DNA from 4 places in the Streptomyces sp. NPDC044033 genome. Region 4 is predicted to be linked to each of the others. Evidence: riboswitches for the same ligand, from Rfam matches in the RefSeq annotation. Region 4 holds a riboswitch; each other region holds the start of a gene.

Region 1 (4,531 bases), on a different contig from region 4:
GCGGCCGGTCGGCGAGCCCGAGGTCGTGGTCGAGCTTGGCGGCCTGGATCAGCGTCCAGATCTGGGCGCGGATGGCGGGCAGCTTGGCCGGGTCCATGGCGGCGATGGAGGCGTACTCGTCGAGGAGCTGCTCCAGGCGCGCGATGTCGCCGTAGGACTCGGCGCGGGCCATCGGCGGCACGAGGTGGTCGACGAGGGTGGCGTGGGCGCGGCGCTTGGCCTGGGTGCCCTCGCCGGGGTCGTTGACCAGGAAGGGGTAGATGAGCGGCAGGTCGCCGAGGGCGGCGTCGGGGCCGCAGGCGGCGGAGAGGCCGGCGTTCTTGCCGGGCAGCCATTCCAGGTTGCCGTGCTTGCCGAGGTGCACCATGGCGTCGGCGCCGAAACCGCCGTCGGCCCGGTCGGCGGCGATCCAGCGGTAGGCGGCCAGGTAGTGGTGCGAGGGCGGCAGGTCGGGGTCGTGGTAGATGGCGATGGGGTTCTCGCCGAAGCCGCGCGGCGGCTGGATGAGGATGAGCAGGTTGCCGCGGCGCAGGGCGGCCAGGACGATGTCGCCGTCCGGATTCCGGCTGCGGTCGACGAACATCTCGCCGGGCGGGGGTCCCCACTGGGCCTCGACGGCCTCGCGCAGTTCGGCGGGGAGCCGCTCGTACCAGCGCCGGTAGTCGGCGGCGGGGATGCGGACCGGGTTGCGCGCCAGCTGCTCCTCGGTGAGCCACTCCTGGTCGTGGCCGCCGGCCTCGATGAGGGCGTAGATCAGCTCGTCGCCGACGCCGGATTCGAGGCCGGGTACGGGCTCGGTGCCGAAGTCGTAGCCCTCGGCCTTCAGACGGCGCAGCAGGGCGACGGCGCTGGCGGGGGTGTCGAGGCCGACGGCGTTGCCGATGCGGGAGTGCTTGGTGGGGTAGGCGGAGAGGACGAGCGCGAGGCGCTTCTCGGCGGCCGGGATGTGGCGCAGCCGGGCGTGGCGCACGGCGATGCCGGCGACGCGGGCGGCGCGCTCGGGGTCGGCGACATAGGCGGGCAGGCCGTCCTCGTCGACCTCCTTGAAGGAGAACGGGACGGTGATCAGGCGGCCGTCGAACTCCGGGACGGCGATCTGGGTGGCGGCGTCCAGCGGGGAGAGGCCCTCGTCGCTCTCCTCCCAGGCGGCGCGCGGCCCGGTCAGGCACAGGGCCTGGAGGATCGGCACGTCGAGGGCGGCGAGCGCGCCCGCGTCCCAGGACTCGTCGTCGCCGCCGGCGGACGCCTCGGCGGGCTTGGTGCCGCCGGCCGCCAGGACGGTGGTGATGACGGCGTCGGCCGCGCCGAGCGCTTCGACCAGCTCGGCCTCGGGCGCGCGCAGGGAGGCGACGAAGAGCGGGACGGGTGTGCCGCCCGCGTCCTCGACGGCCTTGCAGAGGGCCTCGACGAAGGCGGTGTTGCCGCTCATGTGGTGGGCGCGGTAGTAGAGCACGGCGACCCGCGGGCCGCTCGCGTCCGCGCGGGGGGTGCGCTCCAGCGGGCCCCAGGTGGGGGCGGGCGCGGGCGCCTCGAAGCCGTGGCCGGTGAGCAGCACGGTGTCGGAGAGGAAGCGCGCGAGCTGCTCCAGGTTGGCGGGCCCGCCGTGGGCGAGGTAGGCGTGCGCCTCGGCGGCGATGCCGATGGGGACGGTGGACGCCTCCATCAGCTGGGCGTCGGGGGCCTGTTCGCCGGTGAGGACCACCACGGGGCGGTCCCCGGCGAGCAGGGCGTCGAGCCCTTCCTGCCAGGCGCGTACGCCGCCGAGGAGCCGTACGACGACGAGCTGGACGCCGTCGAGGAGGCCGGGCAGCTCGCTCAGGTCGAGGCGGGCCGGGTTGGCGAGCCGGTAGGGCACGGGCCCGTCGGCGGCGCGCGCGCTGAGCAGGTCGGTGTCGGACGTCGACAGCAGCAGGATCACTGGAACTCGCCTCGCGTAGTCGTTCCGGGCCGGGTGGCCGAGGGGGCCCGGCGGCTGGGGGTACGGGAGCCCGCGGCAGAGCGGCGGGCGACGGACAGCGGGTGCGTCCGGGGCGCGCGGGGCCGGAACATGCGCATGCGTCGGCAAGCCTTCCTCGGGGTCCGCGCCCCGGGCGGTGGGAGGACGGCGGGAGTTCCTGACTCGCCCGGCATGGCTGCCTGGCTCACAGTGGCGGGACCGTGCCGGAGTCTCACCGGCTTCCTCCCCTGGCGCCGTCGCTGGCGTCCGGCGGATCGAAATGATCCACCGATGAGCATAGTAAGCGCTATGCACCGCGAGCCGCGGTGCTACCCGGCACCCGACCAGCACCTAAGAGCGAACGGCCACCCATTCCAGCCCGCCGCGCGGCCAAGGACGCACGGTCACGCGTTCCAGCCCGTCCGGCGCTTGAGGACGAAGGAACGCCCCATCCAGCCCGCCGCCCGGCCGAGGACGCACGGTCACCCATTCCAGCCCGTCCGGCGTTTGAGGACCGGGGACCGGGGCCGAGCCCCGATTCAGCCCGTCCGGCGCTTGAGGACCAGGGACCGGGGCCGAGCCCCGATTCAGCCCGTCCGGCGCTTGAGGACACAGCCACCCACACCAGCCCCGCCACAGAACACCCCCAGCAACCGCCGGAGGCATTGGCACCGAGAGCCACCGCCGCTCACCGAAGTGGAACGTCTCGGTATGCTCGCCGCCATGCCCCTCGCCCCCGCATCCACCCCGCCCGGGGACCGGCCGGCCGCCCGGCAGGGCGGCGACGCATGTCCCGGAGCGCTGCGCCTGCACCCCGCCGCGGACGGCGCCCTGGCCCGTATCCGCGTCCCCGCCGGACTGCTGATGGCACGTCAGGCACAGGCGCTGGCCCGCGTGGCGGCGGAGCTGGGCGACGGCAGCCTCGACCTCACCTCGCGCGGCAACATCCAGGTGCGCGGACTCGCCTCCGACCACGGGGCGGAGCTCGCGGACCGGCTGCGCACGGCGGGACTGCTCCCCTCCGACCGGCACGAGCGCGTACGCAACATCGCGGCATCGCCGCTCGCCGGACTCGACGGGGCCGGACACGCGGACGTACCGGCCTGGGCCCGCGAGCTGGACGCGCTGCTGTGCGCGGACCCGGACACGGCCCGGCTCTCGGGACGCTTCCTCTTCGGTCTCGACGACGGCCGCGGCGACGTGGCGGCCCTCGCCCCCGATGTGACATTGATCGCAGGTCAGGAGGGTCGGGCGGCCCTCGGCTACGGCATCGGAGGACCGACCCTCGGCCTCGCCGGCGAAGACGCCCCCCGCGCCGCCGTGCTGGCGGCGCGTGAATTCCTGAGCGCACGCGACGGCAGCGGTGCCGACGCCTGGCGCGTTACCGACCTCCCCCAAGAGCACCGCCCGCGCACCGGCCCGTTGGCCGCGCGCCTCGCCGCCGAGGGCATCGGCAGCACCCCGCTTCCCCCGACCTCACCACCGCTGGGCGCTCCGCCCGCCCCCGGCCTCATCCCCGGCCCGCACGGCGCGTACGCCCTCTCGGTGGCGGCGCCCCTCGGGCGGATGACCGTCGCCCAGTGGGAGCTGCTCATCGAGGCGGCGGCCTGCGACGGAAGCGGCGAGCTGCGTGTGACACCCTGGCGCGGCATCGTCCTGCCCGGTCTGCGGGCCGCCGCCGCCCCGGAGCGGCTGGCGGTTCTGGCGGACGCCGGTTTCGTCACCGGTGAGGGGTCCGCCTGGCACGGAGCGGGGGCCTGCGCGGGCCGGCCCGGCTGCGCGAAGTCCCTCGCGGACGTACGGGCCGACGCGGCGGCGGCGCTCTCCGGGCGGAGCGGCGGCGGCCTCCCGGTGTACTGGTCCGGCTGCGAGCGGCGCTGCGGTCACCCCGGCGGCGACTGGGTCGACGTCCTGGCGACGGGCGACGGCTACCGGGTCACCGTACGGCCGGTGCCCGGCAGCGCGGACGGCCCCGGCGGGCCGGCCGGGGCCGAGGCCATCGCGCCGGGGCGGCGGCTGGCCGACGCGGTGACGGCGGCGCGCGCCACGTAGCCTGCGTGCCCGACCGGTGGCCACCTCTGAAGCAACGGCCGGCCCAGCCCCGGCCCGACACCGCACAGCCAGACCCAGCCAGACCCAGTCAGTGATCCCAGCATGCGAGGAACAGTGTTCGACTACGAGAAGGACGGGGCGGCCATCTACCGCCAGTCCTTTGCCACCATCCGCGCGGAGGCGGACCTCGGCGGGCTGCCGCCCGACGTCAGCCAGGTCGCGGTGCGGATGATCCACGCCTGCGGGATGACCGATCTCGTCCGCGATCTCGCCTACTCCCCCGGCGTCGTCGCCCGCGCCCGCGAGGCGCTGCGCGCCGGGGCGCCCATCCTGTGCGACGCCAACATGGTCGCCAGCGGCGTCACCCGCAAGCGGCTGCCCGCCGGCAACGACGTGATCTGCACCCTCGCCGACCCGTCGGTGCCGGACCTGGCCAAGCGGCTGGGCACCACGCGCAGCGCCGCCGCCCTGGAACTGTGGCGCGACCGGCTCGACGGCGCGGTGGTGGCCGTCGGGAACGCGCCGACCGCGCTGTTCCGGCTG
Region 2 (4,531 bases), on a different contig from region 4:
CGCCCGGCGAGAGCTTGGCGAGGTCGGCGACGTCGGAGTGGAGGTCGACCTCCTCCACGGTCCAGGTGTTCTTGATGGCGTCGCGGTAGCGGTCGTAGAAGTCCGGGTACCGCATGGGGCGCAGGGTGAGCTCGAAGCCCGGGTCCAGCAGGTTCTTCACGGTCTTCGCGGGGGCGGTCTGCGCGGGCACGGTCTTCTCGTTCACGGCTTCTTCGGGCTCGGTCTTCTCGGGAGCGGTGGACATTACTGGCACGCCTCGCAGGACTCGGGGTTTTCCAGGGAGCAGGCGACGGCCTCGGGGTCGGCGGCGGCCGCCGGCTGCTGTGCGGGTACGGACGCGCGCGCGGACTGGGCGATGCGGGTCGCCGGGCGCGAGCGGAGGTAGTACGTGGTCTTGATGCCGCGCTTCCAGGCGTACGCGTACATCGAGCTGAGCTTGCCGATGGTCGGCGAGGACAGGAAGAGGTTCAGCGACTGGCTCTGGTCCAGGTAGGGCGTACGGGCCGCCGCCATGTCGATCAGCGAACGCTGCGGGATCTCCCACGCGGTGCGGTACAGGTCGCGGACCTCGGCGGGGATCCAGCCCAGCTCCTGGATGGAGCCGTTGGCCTCCGTCATCGCGTCCCGCGTCGTGCGGTCCCACACGCCGAGCTTCTTCAGGTCCTCCACCAGATAGGCGTTGACCTGGAGGAACTCGCCGCTGAGCGTCTCGCGCTTGAAGAGGTTGGAGACCTGCGGCTCGATGCACTCGTAGACGCCCGCGATCGAGGCGATGGTGGCCGTCGGCGCGATGGCCAGCAGCAGCGAGTTGCGCATGCCGGTCTTGGCGATACGGGCGCGCAGCGCCGCCCACCGGTCGGCCCACCGCGGCTCCGCGTCGGGGTAGTGGTCCGGGTGGAGCACGCCGCGCGCGGTACGGGTCGCGGACCAGGCCGGGTGCGGGCCGTGCCGCTCGGCGAGGTCGGCGGACGCCTCGTACGCGGCGAGCATGATCCGCTCGGAGATCCGGGTGGACAGCTCCGCGGCCTCGGGGGAGTCGAAGGGCAGCCGGAGCCGGAAGAAGACGTCCTGGAGGCCCATCAGGCCCAGGCCCACCGGCCGCCAGCGGGAGTTGGAGGTCCCGGCCTGCTCGGTCGGGTAGTAGTTGATGTCCACGACGCGGTCGAGGAAGGCGACGGCGGTACGGACCGTGGCGTCGAGCCGCTCCCAGTCCATCTCGCCGTCCGTGCCCAGGTGCGCCGCGAGGTTCACGGACCCGAGGTTGCAGACGGCCGTCTCGCCGTCGTCGGTGACCTCAAGGATCTCGGTGCACAGGTTCGAGGAGTGGACGACCCGGCCGGGCTCGGCGGTCTGGTTCGCGGTGCGGTTGGCGGCGTCCTTGAACGTCATCCAGCCGTTTCCGGTCTGCGCGAGGGTGCGCATCATCCGGGCGTAGAGGGCCCGTGCCGGGATCTGCTTGATCGCCTGGCCCGCCGCCTCGGCCGCGCGGTACGCGGCGTCGAACTCGTCGCCCCACAGGTCGACCAGCTCGGGCACGTCCACCGGGGAGAACAGCGACCAGTCGGCGTCGGCCTCGACGCGGCGCATGAACTCGTCCGGGATCCAGTGCGCCAGGTTGAGGTTGTGGGTGCGCCGGGCCTCCTCGCCGGTGTTGTCGCGCAGCTCCAGGAACTCCTCGATGTCCGCGTGCCACGTCTCCAGGTAGACGCAGGCCGCGCCCTTGCGCCGGCCGCCCTGGTTGACGGCGGCGACGGAGGCGTCGAGGGTCCGCAGGAACGGGACGATGCCGTTGGAGTGGCCGTTGGTGCCGCGGATCAGGGAGCCGCGGGAGCGGATGCGGCTGTACGAGAGGCCGATGCCGCCGGCGTGCTTGGAGAGCCGTGCGACCTGGTGGTAGCGGTCGTAGATCGAGTCGAGCTCGTCCAGCGGGGAGTCCAGCAGATAGCAGGACGACATCTGCGGGTGCCGGGTGCCGGAGTTGAAGAGGGTGGGGGAGGAGGGCAGGTAGGACAGCGAGCTGGTGAGCCGGTACAGCTCGGCGACGTCGTCCAGGGCCCGTACGGACCGGTCCTCGGCGAGGCCGCACGCCACGCGCAGCAGGAAGTGCTGCGGGGTCTCGATCACCTGCCGGGTGATCGGGTGGCGCAGCAGGTAGCGGCTGTGCAGCGTGCGCAGGCCGAAGTAGCCGAACCGGTCGTCGGCGCCGTCGGCGAGCGCCTGCTCCACCAGGGCGTCGAGCCGGGCGGTGTGGGCCGTGACGAACGCGGCGGTCTCGTCGGCGATCAGCCCCTCGCGGTGGCCGGTGGCGACGGATGCGGAGAAGGAGAGCGCGCCCTGACCGGCCGCCTCGCCGGCGATGGCGAGGGTCAGCAGCCGTGCGGCCAGCCGCGAGTACTGCGGCTCCTCGGCGATCAGCCCGGCGGCGGCCTCGGTGGCCAGCGACCGCAGTTCGGCCGCGTCCGAACCGGGATGGCGGCCGCGCAGCGCGGCGGCGGCGACCTTGCCCGGGTCGGTGGCGGGCAGATCGGCGGTGAGGTCGGTCAGGGTACGCAGCAGTGCGGTACCCGGGCCGTCGGACGCTACCTCTGAAACCGGATCGGCGGTCGCGATGGTCACGGTGTGGCTCTCCCTCGCTCGGCAGGGGGCCAGGAGGGAAGGGGCGATGGGCGCGTACGGGCGCGCTCCGGAAAAGGGCACGCCGCACCGCGTCCACCGGCCCAACCCGCGAGGCCCGGACGTATTCGACGCCCAGGCCGGGTATGGCGGCTCGGCCACGGGCGTGCTGGCGGCAGGTCCTCGGACTCATGGGTACGTAAATGCGCACACATACACCGTTGCGGGACAGTTCCGGATTTACACCGGATTCCCCTGCGACGACAGCGAGCATGAGCATACATCTTGTGCTGGCGGTCGCACGCACCCCCATATCTTGTGTCGCTCTCCGCAGGGAGTGGGGTGAATGTGCTAGTGGTGCCGCCGCGATTCGCGCATGCTTATCCCGCGATCCTCCCGCGTCCCCGCCGCGTTTTCGGCGCGATTCCGCCATGTTCGCGGGCCCCGGGCCGCTGTCGGCGGCTGTTGCCGGTGTATGACACGGGTCCCGGTCTTCCCTGCTGCAACAAGCGTATTGAAGCCCGGTACCGCGCCCGATTCGTTGACCGTCCACCGCCAGCGGAGTTGGCTCGTCCGCGGCGGCGAGGGCCGGCCGCGCGCATCCGGCATCCTAGGAGGGGACGAGATGGGCAGACGCACGCGCATGGCCGTCGTCGGAGCGGGGATATGCGCGCTCGTGCTGCTGCCGGTGGCGGCGGCCGCCGCCTGGCCGGAGGCGCCGCGTACGGAGCCGATCAGCGCCGCCGCCGACGGGACGCGGGCGGCCGGCTCCTCCGGCGGCGCGCCCATCTCCTACGACGGCGCGGTCATCTCCGCCGACGGCCGCTACGCCGTCTTCTCGTCGGACGCCGCCGACCTCGTGCCCGGCGACACCAACGGACAGGTGGACCTCTTCACCATGGACCTGCGGACGGCCGAGACGGAGCGCGTCACCGTCGCCACCGACGGCACGCAGGCCGACTCCTGGTCGGCGGAGCCCGCGATCAGCGCGGACGGCCGCTATGTCGCCTTCGTCTCGGCGGCCACCAACCTGGTGCCGGGCGACACCAATGGGGCGGACGACCTCTTCGTACGCGACCGGCGCACCGGCCGCACCGAGCGGATCACCGGCGACGGTACGGGCGCCGGGGCGGCCGGCGCTGCGCGGGCGCCGACGATCAGCGCCGACGGCAGCGTCGTCGCCCTCGCCTCCACCGCCACGGACCGCGAGCCGGGGGACGCCGACGCGGTTCAGGGCGGCTTCGCGCGCGGTCCCGGGACCGGTGCCGTACGCCTGCTGGCCCGCGGGGCCGACGGGAGCCGGATGACGGTGTGGCAGGGGGCGGTGGGGGCCGGTGGGTCCGGGCGGACGGTCGTCTTCGAATCCGCCGGCAGCCGCTCGGCGCCCGGCGGCGCCCATAGGGCTTCGGACGTCTTCATCCGGCGCCTTGGACAGTGACGGAGGCTGAAATCGTTCGGCCCCGGCTGCCCGGCTGCCCCGCCGCTCGCCCGTCCGCCCGTCCGCTCGCCCGCCAAGGGACCGCGTCTGTGGCGCGAGGGACGGAACATGGCACAGGGGTAGGACACGAGTCCCGGCTTCCCCTGCCGCAACAGGCGTATGGGGGTCCTGTCGGCTGTCCGAAGCGTTGACCGTGTACGGCCGGGGGAGTTGGCTCGGCGGGTACGGATGACTCTTGGGAGGGGAGAGCCAGGATGGGCTTACTCAGACGCACGGCCGCCGTCGGCGCGGCGGCCTGCACGCTCGCGCTGCCGATGGCCGGCGCGGCATGGGCAGGGCAGGGGGCGCCGCACACGGAGCGGGTGAGCGTTGCGGCGGACGGTACGCAGGCCGACGCCGCCTCCTTCACCGAGGGGATCTCCGGCAACGGCCGCTTCGTGGTCTTCACCTCGGCAGCCGCCAACCTGGTGCCCGGCGACA
Region 3 (4,531 bases), on a different contig from region 4:
CCAGGCCCGGTTCGAGCAGCGTCACGTCGCCGCGGAACTTGTTGACCAGATACCCGGCGATGAACCGCTGGTCCGCCTCGGAGAGCAGCGCCGTCGTGCCGAAGAACGACGCGAAGACGCCGCCGCGGTCGATGTCGCCGACCACGATCACCGGCAGCCGCGCGGCCCGCGCGATGCCCATGTTGACGATGTCCGTGCGGCGCAGATTGATCTCGGCGGGGCTGCCCGCGCCCTCGCAGATCACCGCGTCGTGCGTGCGGCGCAGCTCCTCCAGGCACTCCGTGACGGTGCCGAGCAGCTGCTCCCGCCCGGTGTACCGGGCCTCTTCGCCGTCGCCGAAGTAGCCCTGCGCGCTGAGTTCGCCCACCGGCTTGCCCATCAGCACGACCTGGCTGCTGCGGTCGCTGCCGGGCTTGAGGAGCACCGGGTTCATCAGCGCGCTCGGCTCCACACGCGCCGCCGCGGCCTGCATCGCCTGGGCCCGCCCGATCTCCGCGCCCTCGCGGGTCACGAAGGAGTTCAGCGACATATTCTGGGCCTTGAACGGGGCGACCTTGACGCCCTTGCGGACCAGCCACCGGCAGATCCCGGCCGTCACCACGCTCTTGCCCGCGTCCGAGGTGGTCCCGGCGACGAGCAGCCCCCCGCCCAGCCTGCCGCCCGCTCCGTGCATGTCGGCTCTCACCGGTCTCTCCTCGCTGCTGGGAAGCCCGCCTGTGGGAGGTCCCCCTCCGGGGCGTACGCGCGCGCCCCGGCCCCGCGGACCCGGGCGGCCCTCGGAAGTCTGCCCGGCGCCCGGCGCCCGGCCGCCTCGCGGGTACGGGACACGGCGCCCGTCCGTCCGTCCGTACGCGTCCGCGGGGCGCGTCCCGCCGTCGCCGTCGCCGTCGCGACGGCCGCCCGGCCCGCGACCGCGACGGCCAGCGCCAGCAGGGAGACCCGGCGCGAGAGCCGTACGGCCCGTTCGATGTCCTCGACGCCGACCGGGCGCAGCTCCGCTCCGAGTACGGGCCGGTGTTCGACCCGGCCCTGGTAGGCGAGCGTGCCGCCGAGGCGGACGCCGAGCGCGCCCGCGAAGGCGGCCTCGACCGGGCCGGCGTTGGGGCTCGGGTGCTTGGCCGCGTCGCGGCGGGCCACGCGCCACGCGCCGCGCGGATCGGGCCCGGCGACGGCGGCGAGCACGGCGGTCAGCCGCGCCCCCGGCCAGCCGGCGACGTCGTCGAGGCGGGCGGCGGCCCAGCCGAACCGGCGGTAGCGCGGCGACTTGTGGCCGACCATCGCGTCCAGGGTGTTGACAGCGCGGAAGCCGACCAGCCCCGGCACCCCGCCGACGGCCCCCCACACCAGCGCGCCGACCACCGCGTCGGAGGTGTTCTCGGCGACCGACTCCACCACGGCGCGCGCGATCTGCCGCTCGTCCAGCTCCCGGGGGTCGCGCCCGCACAGGTGCGGCAGCCGCTCCCGGGCCGCCGCGAGGTCCCCGGCGGCCAGCGCGCCGCCGACCGCCCGCGCCTCCCGGCCCAGCGAGGCGCCGCCGAGCACGGCCCAGGTGGCGGCGGCGGTCAGCGCGGCCTCGGCGGCGCGGGGCGCGGGCGCGGTGCGTACGGTACGGGCCAGCAGCGCGGCGCCCGCGGCGGCGCCGCCCGCGCACAGCGCGGTGTGCAGCGCGCCGGGGCCGCGGTGGTCGCGCCACAGGAGGCGTTCGGCCGCGGCGGCGGCGCGTCCGAAGGCGGCCACCGGGTGGCCGCGGCGGGGGTCGCCCGCGAGGAGGTCGCCGAGGAAGCCGAGCGCGGCGCCGTACGCGAAAGGGGCGTGACCGGCACGCATCCGTAGTGTCCTCACTCAGGGTCCGCGCCCTGGCTCGACGTGACCGGCGACCAGAGTCTCCTGGCTCCCGGATCCGCGCTTTCCCCGGCCTTCCAGCTCGGTGTCGGCGAGCCGTGGCCTGTGAGTGATGGGGGAGCGCTCCCCGGTAACAGTGGCGGGACCGCGCCGGATTCGCACCGGCTTCCTCTGCTGTCGCCGTTTGGCTCCGGAAGTCCACCATGGGCCGGGAACGGCCGTCAACTCACGCTTGACCTGCGACGAGGGAGTGTGCGGAGGCACACAGCGGGAAGCGCGGAAGGGCCCGCCGGGCGGCGTCGCTGAAACGCTCCGCCGCCCGGCGGGCCCGAAGGCGCTGCCGCCGCCCCGCTCAGGCGACGATGAGGTAGATGCCGTACGCGACGACCGCCGCGCACAGGGCGAAGCAGGCGTACGCGCCCGAGCGGGCGAGGGCGCCGGGGCCGCCGGTCGCGGCGGCCGTGCCGTCCCCCTGTTCCCGCGGCTTGCGGGACGTGCCGACGATGCCGAGCGTGAACACGCCCACCATGCCGACCGTCACCACGAGGCTGACGCCGAAGACCTGCCCGAGGGCTGCCCAGTCGATGTTCATGGCGTGGGTCCTGGTTCCTTAGCTGGTGCCCGCGGTGGCGGGGGCGAGGTCGTGGGGCCGGGCGGTCGGCACGTCCGCCGCGGTGAGCTGCCCGGCGGGCGGCGGGGCGACGCTCTGGAGCGCGGCGGTGACCACGCCGGCCGGCTCGGCGGCCGGGGCGTCCGCGGCGGCGGGCTCCGGCGCGTTCACATTGGTGTGGTCCACCGGCTTGCGGCGCGCGGCCGCCCAGATCGCGCCGCAGACGGCGAGGGCGAGGACGGCGACCGCGGTGATGCCCCAGTCGCCCTGGTCGGCGAGGAACGCCGCGCCGCCGGAGACGAGGGCCGCGGCCGGGAGCGTCAGGCACCAGGCGATGACCATACGGCCGGCCGTCGACCAGCGGACGACGCCGCCCTTGCGGCCGAGGCCGGAGCCCATCACCGCACCGGAGCAGACCTGGGTGGTGGAGAGCGCGAAGCCGAGGTGGGAGGAGGAGAGGATCACGGCGGCCGCGCCGGTCTGGGCGGCGAAGCCCTGCGGCGGCTGGATGTCGGTGATGCCCTTGCCCATGGTGCGGATGATGCGCCAGCCGCCCAGGTAGGTGCCGAGGGCGATGGCGAGACCGGCCGAGACGATGACCCACAGCGGCGGGTCGGCGTGCGGGGCGACGACGCCGCCGGTGACCAGCGCGAGGGTGATCACGCCCATGGTCTTCTGCGCGTCGTTGGTGCCGTGGGCGAGGGAGACCAGGGCGGCGGAGGCGATCTGGCCCGCGCGGTAGCCCTTGGCGGTGTCCCGTTCGTCGCGGTTGCGGGCGACGCGGTAGGTCAGGCGGGTGGCGAGCAGCGAGGCGAGGCCGGCGACGAAGGGGGCGGCCACCGCCGGGATGACGACCTTCATGATGACGGCGTCGCCGTTGACCCCGCTGGTGCCGACGGAGACCAGGGTCGCGCCGATCAGACCGCCGAAGAGGGCGTGCGAGGAGCTGGAGGGGAGCCCGGCCAGCCAGGTCAGGAGGTTCCAGACGATCGCGCCGACCAGGCCGGCGAAGATCACCTCGGGTCTGATGCCCGCGCCCTCGTCGATGATCCCGCCGGAGATGGTCTTGGCCACCTCGACGGAGAGGAACGCGCCGACGAGGTTCAGGGCCGCCGACATCCCCACCGCGGTGCGGGGGCCCAGGGCGCCGGTGGAGATGGTGGTGGCCATGGCGTTGGCCGTGTCGTGGAAGCCGTTCGTAAAGTCGAACACCAAGGCCGTGACGATCACGATCCCGATGAGAAGCGTGATGTGTTCCATTCACCCAGGCAATCAGTTTGGTGAGCAGTTACGCGGCGAACCTAAAGAGCCTTGATGAACGGAAGATGAACTGGAACGGGCGTGGTGGTGACGCCAACCGGAGTGGCGCGGCGCCCGGCGTCCCGGAAGCCGCGCCGCGGCGGTGCGGGGGTTGGGCGGCGGCCGGACGTTCACCCGGAGGCGAGCTGCCGCAGCCCCTTCATCGTGCCGTTGAACACGTCCTGGTCGCCCGGCAGGAGTCCGCGGTTCGCGTGCTGCCAGAAGGTCGCGAACGACCAGCCGGTGGGCATCGGCCCCGGCGAGTCGTGCCAGTTCGCCAGCCACAGCGGATGGTTCGCCGCGAAGGCCGCGCTGCCGCCCGTGCAGCTGTTCCACCAGCGGGCCGTCGTGTAGATCACCGGACGGCGGCTCGTACGCCGCAGCACCTCGCCGCTGAAGGACGAGATCCAGCGCACCATCTCCGTCCGGTTCAGCCCGTAGCACTTCTTCCCGCCGTACGGATTCCCCTCGATGTCCAGCGCGGGCGGCAGGGTCCAGCCGTCCGCCCGCCACGCGCCGCCGTGCCGCAGGAAGTACGCGGCCTGCGCGCGGCCCGAGGAGCGGCTGGGCACCCCGAAGTGGTACGCGCCGCGCAGCAGCCCGGCCTTCCGCGAGCCGTTGTACTGCTGCGTGAAGTACGGATTGCGGTAGTTCGTGGCCTCGGTGGCCTTCACATAGACGAAGCTCGCGCCGTCGGCGCGGACCGTCGGCCAGTGCACGTTCTTCTGGTGCGAGGACACATCGTGGCCGCGCGGCTTGGCCCAGGCCGCCGCCGGGGAG
Region 4 (4,531 bases):
CGGTGGCGAAGCGTTTGGCCATCGCGCACAGCTGCGGCGCCTCGGGGTCGCCGCGGTCCAGGGCCTGGGCGGCCTGGTGGACCAGGGCGCGGGCGGCGGCGAGTTCGGTCGCCATGTCGGCGAGCCGGAACTGGAGGGCCTGCGCGTCGAGCAGCCGGGCGCCGAACGCCTCCCGGTCGGCGAGGTAGGCCAGGCTCTTGTTGAGGGCGCTGCGGGCGCCGCCGAGGGAGCAGGCGGCGATGCCGAGCCGGCCGCCGTTGAGCCCGTTCATGGCGATCCGGAAGCCGTCGCCCGCGCTGCCCAGCAGCCGGTCCGCGGGGATCCGGACGCCGTCCAGGACCACCTGTCGGGTGGGCTGGGCGTTCCAGCCCATCTTCTTCTCGTTGGGCCCGAACGAGAGGCCGGGGTCGTCCCGTTCGATCACGAAGGCGGAGATTCCGCGGGGGCCGTCCTCGCCGGTGCGCGCCATGACGATGTACACCTGGGCGGCGCCCGCGCCGGAGATGAACTGCTTCACTCCGCTCAGCACGTAGTGGTCGCCGTCGCGGTCCGCCCGGGTACGCAGGGCCCCGGCGTCCGATCCGGCCCCCGGTTCGGTGAGGCAGTAGCTGCCGAGGTCGTCCATGGCGCAGAGGCGGGGCAGCCACCGTGCGCGCTGCTCCTGGTCTCCGTAGGCGTCGATCATCCAGGCGACCATGTTGTGGATGGAGACGTAGCCCGCGATGGACGGGCAGCCGGAGGCGAGGGCTTCGAGGATGAGGACGCCGTCGGCCCGGGTGAGACCGCTGCCGCCCGCGTCCTCCCGTACGTACACTCCGCCGAGCCCGAGTCCGGCCGCCTTGCGCAGCACGTCGAGCGGGAAGTGCTTGTCCTGGTCCCACTGGACGGCGCGGGGCGCCAGATGGTCTTCCGCGAAGTCCAGGGTGGCTTCGACGAGGGCCTGCTGGTCTTCGGTGAGTGCGGTGCCGGTCATGGCGCTCATCCCATGGTGGGAAGGGTGAAGCTCGCGCCCTCCTTGGCGCCCGAGGGCCAGCGCGAGGTGACGGTCTTGGTCCGGGTGTAGAAGCGGATGGCGTCCGGGCCGTGCTGGTTGAGGTCGCCGAAGCCGGACCGCTTCCAGCCGCCGAAGGTGTGGTAGGCGACGGGGACCGGGATGGGGACGTTGACGCCGATCATGCCGGTGTTCACCCGGCGGGTGAAGTCGCGGGCGGTGTCGCCGTCCCTGGTGAAGATCGCGACGCCGTTGCCGTACGGGTGCTCGCTGGGCAGCCGCAGGGCTTCCTCGTAGTCGGCGGCGCGTACGACGCACAGGACGGGGCCGAAGATCTCCTCGCGGTAGATCCGCATCCGCGAGGTGACCCGGTCGAAGAGGGACGCGCCCGCGAAGAACCCCTCCTCGTGGCCGGGCAGGGTGAACCCCCGGCCGTCGGCGACGAGTTCGGCGCCCTCGTTGACGCCGATGTCCACGTAGCGGCGGACCCGGTCGAGCGCGTCCCTGCTCACCAGCGGGCCGAAGTCGGCTTCGGGGTCGTCGCTGCGGCCGATGCGGAGCGTGCCGATACGCTCCTTGAGCGCGGCGACCAGCCGGTCGGCCGTCTCCTCGCCGACCGGTACGGCCACCGAGATCGCCATGCACCGCTCGCCCGCCGACCCGTATCCGGCGCCGATGAGCGCGTCGACGGCCTGGTCGAGGTCGGCGTCCGGCATCACGATCATGTGGTTCTTGGCGCCGCCGAAGCACTGGGCGCGCTTGCCGTGGGCGGCGGCGGTGGCGTAGATGTGCGCGGCGACGGGGGTGGAGCCGACGAATCCGAGCGCGCCCACCCGGGGGTCCTCCAGGAGGGTGTCGACCGCTTCCTTGCCGCCGTTGACGACGTTCAGGACGCCGGGCGGCAGGCCGGCCTCCAGGAAGAGTTCGGCCAGCCGCAGCGGTACGGACGGGTCGCGCTCGGAAGGCTTGAGGATGAACGCGTTCCCGCACGCGAGGGCGGGTGCCGCCTTCCACAGCGGGATCATCGCGGGGAAGTTGAACGGGGTGATCCCGGCGACCACGCCGATGGGGGCGCGCAGCGAGTGCACATCGATCCCGGTGCCCGCGTTGTCCGTGAACTCGCCCTTGAGGAGGTGCGGGATCCCGGCGGCGAACTCGACCACCTCCAGGCCGCGCTGGATGTCGCCGTGCGCATCGGCCACGGTCTTGCCGTGCTCGGCCGAGAGCAGCCGGGCCAGGGAGTCGCGTTCGTCCTCGATGAGCTGGAGGAAGCGCAGCAGGACCCGGGCGCGGCGCTGCGGGTTCCACGCGCCCCACTCCTGCTGTGCGGTGAGCGCGTCGGCGATCGCCGCCTCGGTGTCGGCGCGGCCCGCGAGCGGGACGCGGGCCTGGACCGCACCGGTGTTGGGGTCGTACACGTCGCCGAAGAGGCCGGATGTGCCGGCGGTGTGCTTGCCGCCGATGAAGTGCGTGAGTTCGCGGACCATGGGTGCCTGCTCTCGTCAGGGGAGATCCGAGGACGGCGCGGCGGGCGGGGGGGGGGGGGGGGGGGGGGGGGGGGGGGGGGGGAGGGGGGGGGGGGGGGGGGGTGTGTTTTCCCCCCCCCCCCCCCCGCGGGCCGCGGGACAGCGAGCGTCGGGGCCGCCGGACGGATGTCAAGGCCGCCGGGGCCGCGAAGGTCTATGAGCGCGGGGTGAGTCGAGTGCGCTCCGCCGGATCACCAGGGTCGCGGGTACGGACCGGTGCCATGCGTGTCTGCTCCATCCTCGTGGACAACACGGAACATTCCGCGGCCGGTATCCTGACTCCCGGATCTCCACGCGCCGCCCGTCTTCCCGGCAGACCTCGCCAGTGACGTGTGGACGACAGCACGCTCCCCGGTCACAGTGGCGGGACCGTGCCGGATTCACACCGGCTTCCCTGCACCGCGGACCTTGTGCCACGAAGATATAGTTGGACGTCCTAGTAAGTCCACCCCCCGCTTCGGCCGCTTCGGCCGGCCGCCCGCACGCGGCGGCGCACCCCGTGTCCCACGTCACGTTCCGGGATGTGAACAGTGGTGCCCACGGAAGCGTCCGCCCTCTAGGCTGGCCCGTGCAGCTGGTTCGCCCTGCTCGCCAGGCAGACGCGTCGCAAGAGGGAACCCGGTGGGAATCCGGGACTGCCCCGCAGCGGTGAGCGGGAACGACCGCCGTCATACGCACTGGATCCGGCCACGGGTCCGGGAAGCGACGGCCAGTAGGAATCTGCCTCGGCAGGTGTGCCCGCGAGTCCGAAGACCTGCCCGTTGCCCGTACGCGACCGATTGCGTGCGGAGATCCCGGTGACCTCGTGGGCGGGTCGGCGTGCATATCAGGTGGAGAGCACCGCGCAGCAGGCGCGGGTCCGCCCGCCTGGTCCGTCACCCTTCGCGCCCGTGTCCCGTCCCCGGGGTTCTCAGGAGTCATCTCGCGAAGGAGATTTCCGTGACAGCGAAGTCCGCAGCCGCGGCAGCACAGGCCACCGTGTACGGCTACCCCCGCCAGGGCGCGCACCGCGAACTGAAGAAGGCCATCGAGGGCTACTGGAAGGGCCGCGTCACCGCCGACGCCCTCCGGGAGACCGCCGAGGGCCTGCGCCGGGCGAACTGGCAGCAGTTGACCGACGCCGGCATCGACGAGGTACCGACCGGTGACTTCTCGTACTACGACCACGTCCTGGACACCAGTGTCATGGTCGGCGCTGTCCCCGCCCGCCACCGCGCCGCCGTCGACGCCGACGTGCTCGACGGCTACTTCGCCATGGCGCGCGGCAACCAGGACGTGGCCCCCCTTGAGATGACCAAGTGGTTCGACACCAACTACCACTACCTGGTACCGGAGCTGGGGCCGGACACGGTCTTCGCGGCCGACTCCACCAAGCAGGTCGCCGAGCTGACGGAGGCCCGCGGGCTCGGCCACACCCCGCGCCCCGTCCTCGTCGGCCCCGTCACCTATCTCCTGCTGGCCAAGCCCGCCCCCGGCGTCGCCGCCGACTTCGAACCGCTCACCCTCCTCGACCGGCTGCTGCCCGTGTACGCCGAGGTCCTCGCCGACCTGCGCGCGGCGGGCGCCGAGTGGGTACAGCTCGACGAGCCGGCCCTGGTCCAGGACCGCACTCCGGCCGAGCTGAACGCCGCCGCCCGCGCCTACCGCGACCTGGGTACGCTCACCGGCCGGCCGAAGCTCCTCGTCGCCTCCTACTTCGACCGGCTCGGCGACGCGCTCCCCGTCCTCGCCAAGGCCCCGGTGGACGGCCTCGCGCTCGACTTCACCGAGGCCGCCGCCGCCAATCTGGACGCCCTCGCCGCCGTCGGCGGCCTGCCGGGCAAGCGCCTGGTCGCGGGCGTCGTCAACGGCCGCAACATCTGGATCAACGACTTCGAGCAGTCCCTGTCCACCCTCGCCACCCTGCTCGGCCTCGCCGACCGCGTCGACGTGGCCGCCTCCTGCTCGCTCCTGCACGTACCGATCGACGCGGCGGCCGAGCGCGACATCGACCCGCAGATCCTGCGCTGGCTGG

The links. A riboswitch is a leader RNA that binds a small molecule or an ion and turns the genes downstream of it on or off. The one in region 4 is predicted to bind cobalamin.
Region 1: another riboswitch for cobalamin. It lies ahead of cobN (cobaltochelatase subunit CobN); the one in region 4 lies ahead of AC07AB_RS29145 (CoA-acylating methylmalonate-semialdehyde dehydrogenase).
Region 2: another riboswitch for cobalamin. It lies ahead of AC07AB_RS14880 (ribonucleoside-diphosphate reductase subunit alpha); the one in region 4 lies ahead of AC07AB_RS29145 (CoA-acylating methylmalonate-semialdehyde dehydrogenase).
Region 3: another riboswitch for cobalamin. It lies ahead of AC07AB_RS17195 (cobalamin biosynthesis protein); the one in region 4 lies ahead of AC07AB_RS29145 (CoA-acylating methylmalonate-semialdehyde dehydrogenase).

The regions. Positions count from the first base shown of each region.
Region 1 covers NZ_JBWKFF010000002.1:21,070-25,600, forward strand. Annotated here, with positions in the region: gene cobN (cobaltochelatase subunit CobN) at 1-1,918, opposite strand, end outside; cobalamin riboswitch at 2,089-2,232, opposite strand; gene cobG (precorrin-3B synthase) at 2,660-3,988, shown strand; gene AC07AB_RS04325 (precorrin-8X methylmutase) at 4,091-4,531, shown strand, end outside.
Region 2 covers NZ_JBWKFF010000007.1:77,574-82,104, reverse strand. Annotated here, with positions in the region: gene AC07AB_RS14885 (ribonucleotide-diphosphate reductase subunit beta) at 1-115, opposite strand, end outside; gene AC07AB_RS14880 (ribonucleoside-diphosphate reductase subunit alpha) at 244-2,616, opposite strand; cobalamin riboswitch at 2,771-2,897, opposite strand; gene AC07AB_RS14875 (TolB family protein) at 3,239-4,051, shown strand; gene AC07AB_RS14870 (TolB family protein) at 4,306-4,531, shown strand, end outside.
Region 3 covers NZ_JBWKFF010000008.1:249,158-253,688, forward strand. Annotated here, with positions in the region: gene AC07AB_RS17190 (cobyric acid synthase) at 1-673, opposite strand, end outside; gene AC07AB_RS17195 (cobalamin biosynthesis protein) at 682-1,827, opposite strand; cobalamin riboswitch at 1,881-2,014, opposite strand; gene AC07AB_RS17200 (hypothetical protein) at 2,195-2,434, opposite strand; gene AC07AB_RS17205 (inorganic phosphate transporter) at 2,453-3,712, opposite strand; gene AC07AB_RS17210 (lysozyme) at 3,883-4,531, opposite strand, start outside.
Region 4 covers NZ_JBWKFF010000019.1:21,580-26,110, forward strand. Annotated here, with positions in the region: gene AC07AB_RS29140 (acyl-CoA dehydrogenase family protein) at 1-973, opposite strand, end outside; gene AC07AB_RS29145 (CoA-acylating methylmalonate-semialdehyde dehydrogenase) at 979-2,478, opposite strand; cobalamin riboswitch at 2,766-2,936, opposite strand; cobalamin riboswitch at 3,076-3,293, shown strand; gene metE (5-methyltetrahydropteroyltriglutamate--homocysteine S-methyltransferase) at 3,457-4,531, shown strand, end outside.